Regions from separate parts of the Salinisphaera sp. C84B14 genome, predicted to be linked through region 2. Evidence: riboswitches for the same ligand, from Rfam matches in the RefSeq annotation. Region 2 holds a riboswitch; the other holds the start of a gene.
What was found. Region 2 has a riboswitch for glycine ahead of gcvT (glycine cleavage system aminomethyltransferase GcvT). Riboswitches for the same ligand answer to the same signal wherever they lie in the genome.
Positions count from the first base shown of each region.

Region 1: another riboswitch for glycine. It lies ahead of C84B14_RS17400 (D-amino acid dehydrogenase); the one in region 2 lies ahead of gcvT (glycine cleavage system aminomethyltransferase GcvT).

Region 1 covers NZ_APNL01000030.1:16,908-22,327, forward strand. The annotation lists gene C84B14_RS17390 (hypothetical protein) at 1-182, opposite strand, end outside; gene C84B14_RS17395 (DEAD/DEAH box helicase) at 258-2,072, opposite strand; gene C84B14_RS17400 (D-amino acid dehydrogenase) at 2,145-3,407, opposite strand; glycine riboswitch at 3,462-3,566, opposite strand; glycine riboswitch at 3,567-3,658, opposite strand; gene C84B14_RS17405 (GGDEF domain-containing protein) at 4,132-5,163, opposite strand.
Region 2 covers NZ_APNL01000006.1:96,136-101,555, reverse strand. The annotation lists gene tpx (thiol peroxidase) at 1-402, opposite strand, end outside; gene gcvPA (aminomethyl-transferring glycine dehydrogenase subunit GcvPA) at 451-1,830, opposite strand; gene gcvH (glycine cleavage system protein GcvH) at 1,904-2,299, opposite strand; gene gcvT (glycine cleavage system aminomethyltransferase GcvT) at 2,373-3,482, opposite strand; glycine riboswitch at 3,537-3,619, opposite strand; glycine riboswitch at 3,639-3,731, opposite strand; gene C84B14_RS06865 (UbiH/UbiF/VisC/COQ6 family ubiquinone biosynthesis hydroxylase) at 3,822-5,027, opposite strand; gene ubiH (2-octaprenyl-6-methoxyphenyl hydroxylase) at 5,024-5,420, opposite strand, start outside.

The DNA of each region.
Region 1 (5,420 bases), on a different contig from region 2:
TGCGGCCACTGGCGCACGTAATCCGGTACGGCACCACCACTGGCTTTCATATCACGGTCGACCGCGAGCGCATCGGGCAAATGCTGTTCGAAGCGTTCGATATCGGGCAGTACCTGTGCCAGCTCCTCTCGGGGCAGTGCGATGCCGCCGATATCGATATGGGTGGGGGTCGTCGAGTTCATGGTGTGTGCCCTCGGGTGGCCGCAGCTGCGAACCACCCTGCGGCCTATGTCGAACGTTTCAAGCGGGCGGGCGCCTCAGTCGCTTTTCGGCTTGGCCCGGCGCTTGCCGGGTTTGGCCTTGCCTGCCTTGGCTTTGGCCTTGCCCGGCTTCTTCGGCCCGGGTTTGGGCTTTGGTTTGCGTCGCCCGGCGGGCGGTGGCGGCGGCGCGCCGTGCTCACGACTGATCGCTAGCTGACGACCGGCCACCCAAACAGTCTTGAGATGGGCGAAGATGTCTTCGGGCATGCCCTTGGGCAAATCGACGAGACTGAAATCGTCGCGGATATCGATCCGGCCGATATGCGCGCTGTCGACGCCCGCCTCGTTGGCGATCGCGCCCACGATATTGCGCGGCTCGACGCCATGGCTACGGCCGACCTCGATACGAAACGTTTCCAGGTCGCCCTCGCCGAAGGACTGCTGGCGGGCCGCACCCTTGTTCGCGCTCTTGGGCGTTTGTGCGCCCATGTCGCGCGGGCTTGCACCGCGATCGGCCTTGCTGCTCGGCGCCAGCATCAGCGGCTCGTCGCCCTGGGCCAGGTAGGCAAGCGCTGCGGCCAGTTCTTCGGGCTCGACGTTGTGTTCGGCGCGATACTCTTCGAGCAGTTCGCGAAACGGCTTGAGCTTGCCTTCGGCCAGCGTGACCGAAATGCGCTGCTTGAAACGGGCTACGCGCTGCTCGTTGACCTCGGCGATGCTCGGCAGATCCATCGGCTCGATGGCCTGACGGGTGGCGCGTTCGATCGCCTTGAACAGATGCTTTTCGCGCATGGTCACGAACAGGATCGCATCGCCCTCGCGACCGGCCCGCCCGGTGCGTCCGATACGATGCACATAGGCCTCGGTATCGTGGGGGATATCGAAATTGATCACGTGGCTGATGCGTTCCACGTCGAGCCCGCGCGCGGCCACGTCTGTGGCCACAATGATATCGAGCTGTCCGTTCTTGAGCTTGGCTACCGTACGCTCGCGCTGATTCTGGGCGATATCGCCGTTGAGCGCGGCACAGGCATAGCCACGGGCCGACAGGCGCTCGGCGAGTTCGTCGGTCGATTTCTTGGTGCGTGCGAACACGATCATCGCATCGAAAGGCTCGGCTTCGAGCAACCGCGTGAGCGCATCGAGCTTGCTCGTGCCGCCGCCGACGATCCAGTAGCGCTGGCGGATATTGACCGCCGTGGTGGTCTTCGTCTGGATGGTGATTTCCTGCGGCTCGCGCAGGTGGGTCTTGGCGATACGGCGGATCGCGCTCGGCATGGTGGCCGAAAACAGTGCGACCTGACGTTGCGCCGGCGTGTGCTCGAAGATCCATTCCACGTCTTCGATGAAGCCCATGCGCAGCATCTCGTCAGCTTCGTCGAGCACCATCCAGTCGAGCCCGTCGAGCTTGAGCGTGCCGCGCTTGAGATGATCCATCACCCGGCCCGGCGTGCCCACGACCACGTTTACGCCGCGCTTGAGCGCCGCCAGCTGCGGGCCATAGCCCTGTCCGCCGTAGATAGGCAGCACGTGGAAGCCCGGCATATGCGCGGCATAACGCTGAAACGCTTCCGCGACCTGGATCGTGAGTTCGCGCGTGGGTGTAAGCACCAGCGCCTGTGGTCCCTTGCCACCTTTGCCACGCTCCGGCAGGCCGGAAAGAATGGGCAGCGCAAAGGCTGCCGTCTTGCCGGTGCCCGTCTGGGCCTGGCCCAGCACGTCCTTGCCTTCGAGCAAGGGCGGAATGGTCGCGGCCTGGATCGGCGACGGCGTTTCGTAGCCGACATCGGCCAGCGCCGCCATCACGGCATCGGATAAAGCCAGATCGCTGAAGGCGATCTGCGGGGATTCATTTTCGGTAGGGACGGACATGCATAGCCTGAAGGCACGGGCGCGGACGCGCGCCCGAAGAAACACTGCGCCAGAACGGCGCGGGCAACTATTCTACCCGTTATTCACCGTCGTCGGTCCCTGTTTTTCGGTTGCCGCGTCATCGACGATCGCCGCAATCGAATCGGCGGTGAGCGCTGACAGCGTCCAGCCCAGGTGGCCGTGCCCGGTGTTGTAGAACACGTTCGGTGCGCGCCCGGCCCCGACCCGCGGCATCATGTTCGGCATCATCGGGCGCAGCCCGGCCCAGGGCACCACCTGACGGGTCTTGACGTCGGGAAAGCACTGCTTCACCCACTCGACCAGTGGCGCAATACGGTCGGCGCGAATATCGCGGTTGAATCCGTTGAACTCGGCGGTGCCGGCCACACGAAAGCGGTCGTCGCCCAGACGCGCACAAACGAGCTTGGTTTCGTCATCGAGCAGGCTCACCTCGGGCGCGCCCTGTTTCGATGCCTCGTCTTCCAGATTCACGGTAATCGAATAACCCTTCACCGGATAAACGTTGACCCGGTCGCCCAGCTGCGAGGCGATCTCGCGGCTGCCGGTGCCGGCACAGACCACCACCCCGTCGAAATCGAGCGTCACCCGGTCCTCGGGCGTGTCGTTGTCACAGGCCGCTATCGTCACCCTGCGACCGTCGGTCTTGACGCTTTCTACGGTGTTGTTGTAGCGAAACTGCACGCCCTGCGCCTGCGCGGCCCGGGCCAGCCCCTGGGTGAACTTGTGGATATCGCCGCTGGAATCGCTTTCCGTGAAGAAGCCGCCGTAATACTCGCCGGCCAGCGCGGGCTCGATTGCACGCATCTCGTCGGGTGTGACCGGCTGCCGCTCGAGCCCGCCTGCGGCCAGCAGCTTCGAGACTTTCTCGGCGTGCCGATAGCCGGCCCGATTACGATAGATATGCAGGATGCCTTTTCGCTTGACGTCGAAATCGATGTTTTCACGCTCCGCCCAGGAGAATAGAAACTCACGCGCCTCGATCGCCATTCGTGCGGTTTCGGTGGTATTGCGCCCGTACTGTGGAATGGCGCCAATGAATTCCAGAAACCATGAGAGCTTGTGCCAGGAAGGTTTCGGGTTGACCAACAAGGGTGCGTCGCTGCGAAACATCCATTTCATGCCCTTGAAGACCATTGGCCAGTGATTCCAGACCTCGGCGTTCGAGGCCGACAGCTGGCCGCCGTTGGCGAACGAGGTTTCCATCGCCGCATAGCGATTGCGGTCAAAAAGGGTCACGGTATAGCCGCGGCGGACCAGAGCGTAGGCCGTGGTGACCCCGGTGATTCCGCCGCCGATGATTGCTATATGTTTCATATGCCTTTATCCGGTGGTGTCGTGCGTGGATGCCCTGCACTCGTGCAGGTGCCGCCCCTTCCGTCACTTGGACCTGAGAGATTCACCCACGGCGTTGTCACCGTGTGCTTGCTCCTTCGGTGCACGCCGGCCCAGCGGCCGCGCGACTCTTCGGATATGGCCGCGATAACGGTCCTTGGTGCCTGAGAGTTTCCGGGGCGGTTGCTCCTTCGGCGCCGGCGCCGTGCGCCGATCTCTCCCGCTATCGCGTTGATGTTCTAGACCTGTCGGTTGGCTTTTGGCCTGGACATGACGTCGCCCGCGACGATGTTCAAGATCGGGCGTGCTTACTTGGCAAGATACCACGAGCAATCCCCATGCCAACACTCCCCGAACGCCACCGCGCAAGGCATCGCGCCGCGCTCGGTACCGAGTGACGATGCGCCATACAGGATATATCCATCCGTACGCACGACCCTGGCCTGTCTGGTGTCCGTGACGGCGCCGGGCCAGGCACGACCAGCGCCGGGCATCGACTGGAAAACGCCGGCAAGCCTCATCTCGTCGTTAAAGGGTCAGGGCGTCGTAGCCGTCGGCACGTATCTTCTTAGGCAGCTGCCCGTCTTTCATTTTCCATGGCTTCGCAGGCGTTGGACGCGGCGCGGCTGGTTTCACGTATGCCTGTTATCAGCCGGACGATTACGAACAGGCCGAAGCGCCATTGGGGCCGTACGAAGTATCGGCATCAACCGACAACGCGATTACGCCCTTCGGCCTTGGCCTGGTACAGACGACGATCGGCTTTGGAGAAAAGCGTTCTGAAATCCATGCCGTCGCGCCCGAGTTCGGCGATACCGATGCTTACCGACATCGGAATATCCTTACCGCGGTAGCGGAACGGCCGGTCGCGAACGAGATCGCGCAGGTCGACGGCGATCCGGCGCGCATGTTCCAGATCCACATCGGACAAGAGAATCCCGAACTCCTCGCCGCCCAGCCGGCCGGCGACGTCGGTCTGGCGAATGCGCGAGGCCAGCAGTTCAGCAACGAAGCACAGCGCCATGTCGCCGGCATCGTGACCATAGTCGTCGTTCACGCGTTTGAAATGATCGAGATCGACGACCAGCATCGCGAGCGGAATTTTCTGGCGCAGATAGCGCTGGCGTTCGCGCGCGAAGACTTCGCGAAAACGCGACCGGTTGGCGAGCCCCGTCAGCGGGTCGGCAAGCGCGAGCGCACGCAGTTCGTGCTCGGTCTTTTCCCGGCTGGCTTCGTAGATATACGAAAAGCCGAGAATGGAGCCCGTGCAAAGCACCACGTTGACGACACTCAGATACCCGATCCAGCCGCCCCAGATACCGTGCTTGTACACAAAGATCGCGCCCGCACAGCCTATGAACAGTAGTGCTACCCACAACCCCTGCCATCGTCCCAACAGAAGATGCGACAGCAAAGGCACGAGAAAGACCCATATGAACACGGTAACGCCGGTTGCCCCTGTCCATAACGACAGCATCATGACGATAAAGAACGGGACCACGAACAGAACGTTGGTGACGGGTGCCCGCTCTGTTTCATGCACCACATAAAGCAGGAGCGCGGCGTACGCGACCAGGCACAGTTCGGCCACCGCAAGCCAGCGGTAGCCGAGGTAGAAATGAAGGCCGGCATAGCCGAGCACGGCCGAGCAGGTAAACCACAGCAGCGCGGTGAATACGGTGCGCTGGTAGGGGCGTACCTCTGCGGGCCGATCGCGTTTGAGAAAAAGGTTTTTCATTGGCGGTGCTGCGGCAGCCGAATGTACCCGCACGCCGCAACCGCGAAAACCACCCCCATTTAGACCCCGTCTCTCATGTCTTGTCGTGGAGGGATCGCCCGCGCCGCACCTGCCAGGCTGTACGCAAGACGCCGCACCTTATCCCTCGCACTGATTTTTTTACGACGCATCCGGACCGCCTCAGCGTTCTCGTTATAAATCGAAAACCAGGCTATGTCGATGACCCAGGCCGGGCGCCGAGCCTCCCCCAAGCCGGA
Region 2 (5,420 bases):
CGCACGCGCACACAGTCCTGCCATGGGCCCGTTGGCGATCAGCACGCCGTAATCCTTGGCGAAACGCTTGTCGCGCATCATCGACAGCGTGGTGCCGTTTTCGAGCCCTTCGGCGGTGCAGAAACGCGAATGCGCAAACGGCAGATCCGCGGACACCTGCAACAACGCGATATTGTCGAGCGCATCGACTTCGGCATTGAAACGCTTGACCGAGATCGCGCAGGTGGGCGTATCCATGCTCGGAAAGATATTGAATATCTTGCGCTTGCCCGCGAAGTCCGCGAGCGTGACATCGCGCAGATTAGCGCCGGTCAGGCTGAACTCCGCCAGGCTGTCGCCGGGCGACGGCAGCTGGCCGTCGACATCGGTGGCATTACCTTTGAGCGTGATTTGCTGGGTCATCGTCAGTCCTTGGATACAGCGGAAGAAATAAATGGCCGGCGCCGGCCCTCAAGCCGCTTCGGCCTGCGCGGCGATCACGTCGCGCAGAGCGTCGGCATAGGTTTCGAGATCGGCCTCGGTCTTGGTTTCGGTGGCACAGACGAGCACCGTGTTATCGAGCCCGTCATAGAATTCGGCCAGGGCCAGCCCGCCGAACACGCCGCGTTCTGCCAGTGCCGCGAGCGCCTGCTCGGCGTCGACCGGCAGCCGCAGCACCGTTTCATGAAAGGCCGGGCTGTCGAAAACCGCCTCGACCCCGTCTATCGCGGTAAGCCGGTCGACCAGCGCACGGGTATTGGCGATACAGGTCGCGGCGGTATTCTCCAGCCCCCGCGACCCGAGCAGGCTCATATGAATGGTGGCCGCGGTCACCAGCAGGCCCTGGTTGGTACAGATGTTGGAGGTCGCCTTGGAGCGACGAATATGCTGCTCGCGCGGTTGCAGGGTCAGTACATAACCCGTGCGGCCATCCATATCCTGTGTTCGACCCACCACGCGGCCGGGCATCTGGCGGACGTGCTTCTTGCGACAGCACAAAATGCCGAAATACGGCCCGCCCGAGGCCAGCGGCGCGCCTAGCGGCTGGCCCTCGCCGACCACGATATCGGCCCCCTCGCCCGTGCCCCAGCGGCCGGGTTCCTTGAACACCGCCAGCGACAACGGATTGACCAGGCCGATAGCCAGTGCGCCGTTGTTCTGGGCCCAGTCGGTGAGCGTATCCACGTCTTCGAGCACGCCGAAGAAGTTCGGCTGCGGGATCACCAGCGCGGTTACATCCTCTTTGGCCCAGCGCGTAAGCGCCGCCTCATCGATACGCCCGGTGGCCCGGTCGTAGTCGATCGCTTCGAAGGTGATGCCCTGGTTCGCACAGATATTGCGCGCGACCTGGCGATAGAACGGATGCACGCTCGCCGGCATGAGGATACGCGCCGATTTGGAGCGGCGATTGGCGCGTACCGCCATGAGCACCGCCTCGGCCAGCGCCGAGGCGCCGTCATAGAGCGACGCGTTGGCCACGTCCATGCCGGTCAGGCCCGTCATCATGGTCTGGTATTCGTAGACTACCTGCAGCGTGCCCTGGCTGGCCTCCGGCTGATACGGCGTATAAGCGCTATAGAACTCGCCCCGGGTGGTCAGCTCCCAGACCGCCGCGGGAATATGGTGCTCGTAAGCGCCCGCGCCGATGAAGCACAAACCGCCGGCATCGCGGGCCGCGCGTTCGCCCATGAGCCTGGTCACGGCCTGTTCGCTGGCCCGTTCCGGTATCGAATCCAGGCGCACGTCGCGCAGGCTGGGGTCGATCTCATCAAACAGATCGTCGATGTGATCGACGCCGATCGTTGCCAGCATCGACTGGATATCGTCTTCGGTATGCGGAATGAAAGGCATGGGTCCTCGCAGAACTTGAATACGGCCGGCTGCTTGCAAGCGCCAGGCAAACCCCCGGCGCTTGCCGTGACCGCTAGTCTTCCTCTTCTTCGACGATGCCTTCGTAGGCATCGGCATCGAGCAGTTTCTCGACCTGTTCCGGATCGGAAACCGTCATCTTGAACAGCCACCCTTCGCCAAACGGATCTTCGTTGACCAGCTCCGGCGAATCCTCGAGTTGTTCGTTGATCTCGGCGATTTCGCCGTCGAGCGGCGCATAGATATCCGAGGCCGCCTTGACCGATTCCACCACGGCCACCGCATCGCCGGCGCCCACCTTGGTACCGGCGTCGGGCAGTTCGACGAATACCAGGTCGCCGAGCGAGGACTGCGCATAGTCGGTGATGCCGACCGTGCAGGTGCCGTCGCCGTCGTAGTCGATCCATTCGTGGGTCTTGGTATAGGACAGATCCTTGGGTACTTCGCTCATGGGGCTCCCCTTGCAGCAGGTTGGCGCGGTGCGCGCGATGGTTCGGTGGATTAAAGGCTACTGAGAAAAACGCTCAGTCGTCGAGGCGGCTCTCGCCATTACGCACGAACGGATAGCGAACGATGCGCGCAGGCTGCCACTTGCCGCGCAAACACACTTCGACGCTGTGTTCCCAATCGGCGGGCACTCGGGCGAGCGCGACCGAGCACGACAACGTCGGCGCATAGCTGCCGCTGGTGATTTTGCCCTCGGCATGTTCTTCCTCGACATCGCTGTCGACGGCACGCACCGCGGTCTTGCTGCGCATCACGCCACGCCCTTCCAGCACCAGCCCAACCAGCTTTTGGTCGACGCCCTGTGCGCGCATGTGCTCCAGCGCCGAGCGGCCAACAAAATCGCGCTCTTCGGGCTTGAAGGCCACGGTCCAGGCCAGGCCCGATTCCAGCGGGGTGCGGTCTTCGTCCATATCCTGGCCATAAAGATTCAGGCCCGCTTCCAGGCGCAGCGTGTCGCGCGCGCCCAGGCCGATGGGCGCTACGCCCTTGTCGCGCAGCGTCTTCCATGCGTTCACGGCCTCGTCGGCCGGTAGTACGAGCTCGAAACCGTCTTCGCCGGTATAGCCGGTGCGCCCGATCGAGCGATCATCCTGCGCGACCACGCGAAACGGCTTTAGCTTGAGCGCAGCGGCCTTCAAATCGTCGTCGAACAGCTCGGCGGCGATGTCGCGCCCGCGCGGGCCCTGCACGGCGATAATGGCCAGATCCTGGCGGTGCTCGATCGACACGTCGTAATCGCGGGCCTGACTGCCGATCCAGGCCAGATCCTTTTCCGTGGTCGCTGCATTGACCACGACGCGATACAGATCGTCACTCAGGTGATAGACGATGAGATCGTCGATCACGCCGCCGCGGGTGTTGAGCATGCAGGTATAGAGCGCGCGCCCGGCCTCGTCGATCTTGGCCACGTCATTGGCCAGCAGCCAGCGCAGGAATTCGCGCGACTCTCGACCGCGGATATCGACGACGGCCATATGCGACACGTCGAACATGCCCACGCTCTCGCGTACGGCGTTGTGTTCGGAGATCTGGGAGCCGTAGTCGATCGGCATGTCCCAGCCGGCGAAATCCACAAGCTTGGCGCCGTCGGCGACATGTGCGTCATAGAGCGGGGTGCGTTTGGCCATGACAATCTCTTTGCAGATGAATCAACAGAATACGGGCCGGCCCGGGCTTTCGCCTGCCGCCCCTCTGTCCTGGCACCTGAGAGATTCGCCCCTTCGGTGAGCCGTGGTTCACACGACTGCTCTCCAGAGTCGATCAAGCCGGCGCGTCATGACGCCGGCGCGCGCGTGGTTCGGGTACCTGAGCGTTTCCGGGCGGAAATTTGCGCCTTCGGTGACGGGCGATGGCCCGTTCTCTCCCACGCGGTTATTGACCGTGGCCTCGACTATACCGGCGCGATCCATACAGGCCAAGCGTCGGCCCCGGAACCGCTTTTCACTGCAAAATACAGGCGTTTTGCGTTATTGCAGCAGCCGCGGGCCGTTGTCGGACAGACCCACCGCATGGTGAATCATGATCTGGCGAACCGGGGCAAGGTTCGCTGCCGCCGCGATCGCGCTCTGGCGCAGGTTGCGCAGCAAGGGGTTGGCGCTGCCATAGACGCGTTTGAAGGCGTCGGTGATGCCCAACATCATCAGGTTCTCGGCCATGCGCGCACGCTGATAGCGGCGCAGGTAGGTCATGTCGCCGGCATCGCGACCGGCCGCGCGCCCGGCTTCGAGCGCTTCGACCATGCCCGCCACGTCGAGAAGGCCAAGGTTGACCCCCTGACCCGCCATCGGGTGCACCACATGCGCGGCATCGCCGGCCAGCGCCACCCGCGGACGACAATATTCGCGGGCATGCTGGAGCTTGAGCGGGAAGGACGCCCGCCGATCCATATGCTCGATTTCACCCAGCACATGCCCGCTGGCTTCGCTCAGGCGTGCACGAAACGTCTCGTCGTCGAGTTCGGCAAGCTCCGCGGCGAGCGCATCGTCGGCGTGCCAGGCGAGCGAGCAACGACCGTCCGAAAGCGGCAGAAACGCCACCGGCCCGGTTTCGGTAAAGCGCTGCCAGGCGATATGGCGATGATGCCGCGCCGGGGTGACCGTACCGACGGTACAACGCTGGCCGTACGACCAGCCCGTGGTTTCTATGCCGGCCGCTGCCCGCACCGGGGAATTCGCGCCTTCCGCGCCAACCACGAGCGCCGCGCTCACGGTCGTCCCGTCGTCGAGACGCAGTCGGGCGGCATCCGGGTCGAAGGCCAGGCTTTCCATCTTCGCCGGGCAGTAGATATCGACATCGGTGAGCGCCTGCCACGCGCTGTCGACGATCAGGTTGTTTTCGACGATATGCCCGAGCTCGGGCAGCCCCACCGCGGTATGTTCGAGAAACAGCTCGCTGGCGCCGCCGGCCTCCCAGACCTTCATGCCGGTGAACGCGCAGCAGCGCCGGCGCTCGACCGAGGCCCACAGGTCGAGATTCTCGAGTACGCGCCGCGTGCCTGGCGCAATCGCCGACACGCGCAGCCCGTAGTCCTGGCTGGTATCGAAACGCGGCGGGCGTTTGGCTTCGACCAGTGCCACCGAGAAATCGGCACGCGACAGCGCCACCGCGAGCACGGCACCGACCATGCCGCCGCCGACGATGGCCACGTCATAACGCGGATTGTGACTACTCATGAGCTTGCCTTGCGAATACGCGCCGGGGCCAGGGCCAGCCCCATGCTGCGCCGGGCCATGTCGTCGCGAATCGACGGCATCAGCGACAGACCGAACAAACCCGCGCCGCGGGCATGGTCGAGCATGGGAATACGGTTGGAAAACAGGCGCACGATGGCGTCGGTGAAATTGGCCACGCGATGCTGGTCCGGGCGCCGAGCCTCGGCCCAGGCGGCCAACAGATCGCCGTCGCCGGGATCGAAATCGGGATTGGCGGCGAGGCGCTCGCGCAGCATCGCGGCCAGCAGCAGCGCATCGCGAATCGCCAGATTGAACCCCTGGGCGGCCGCCGGATGCAGGGCATGGCCGGCATTGCCGATAAGCACGGCGCGATCGACCGCGGCCCGGTCGCAC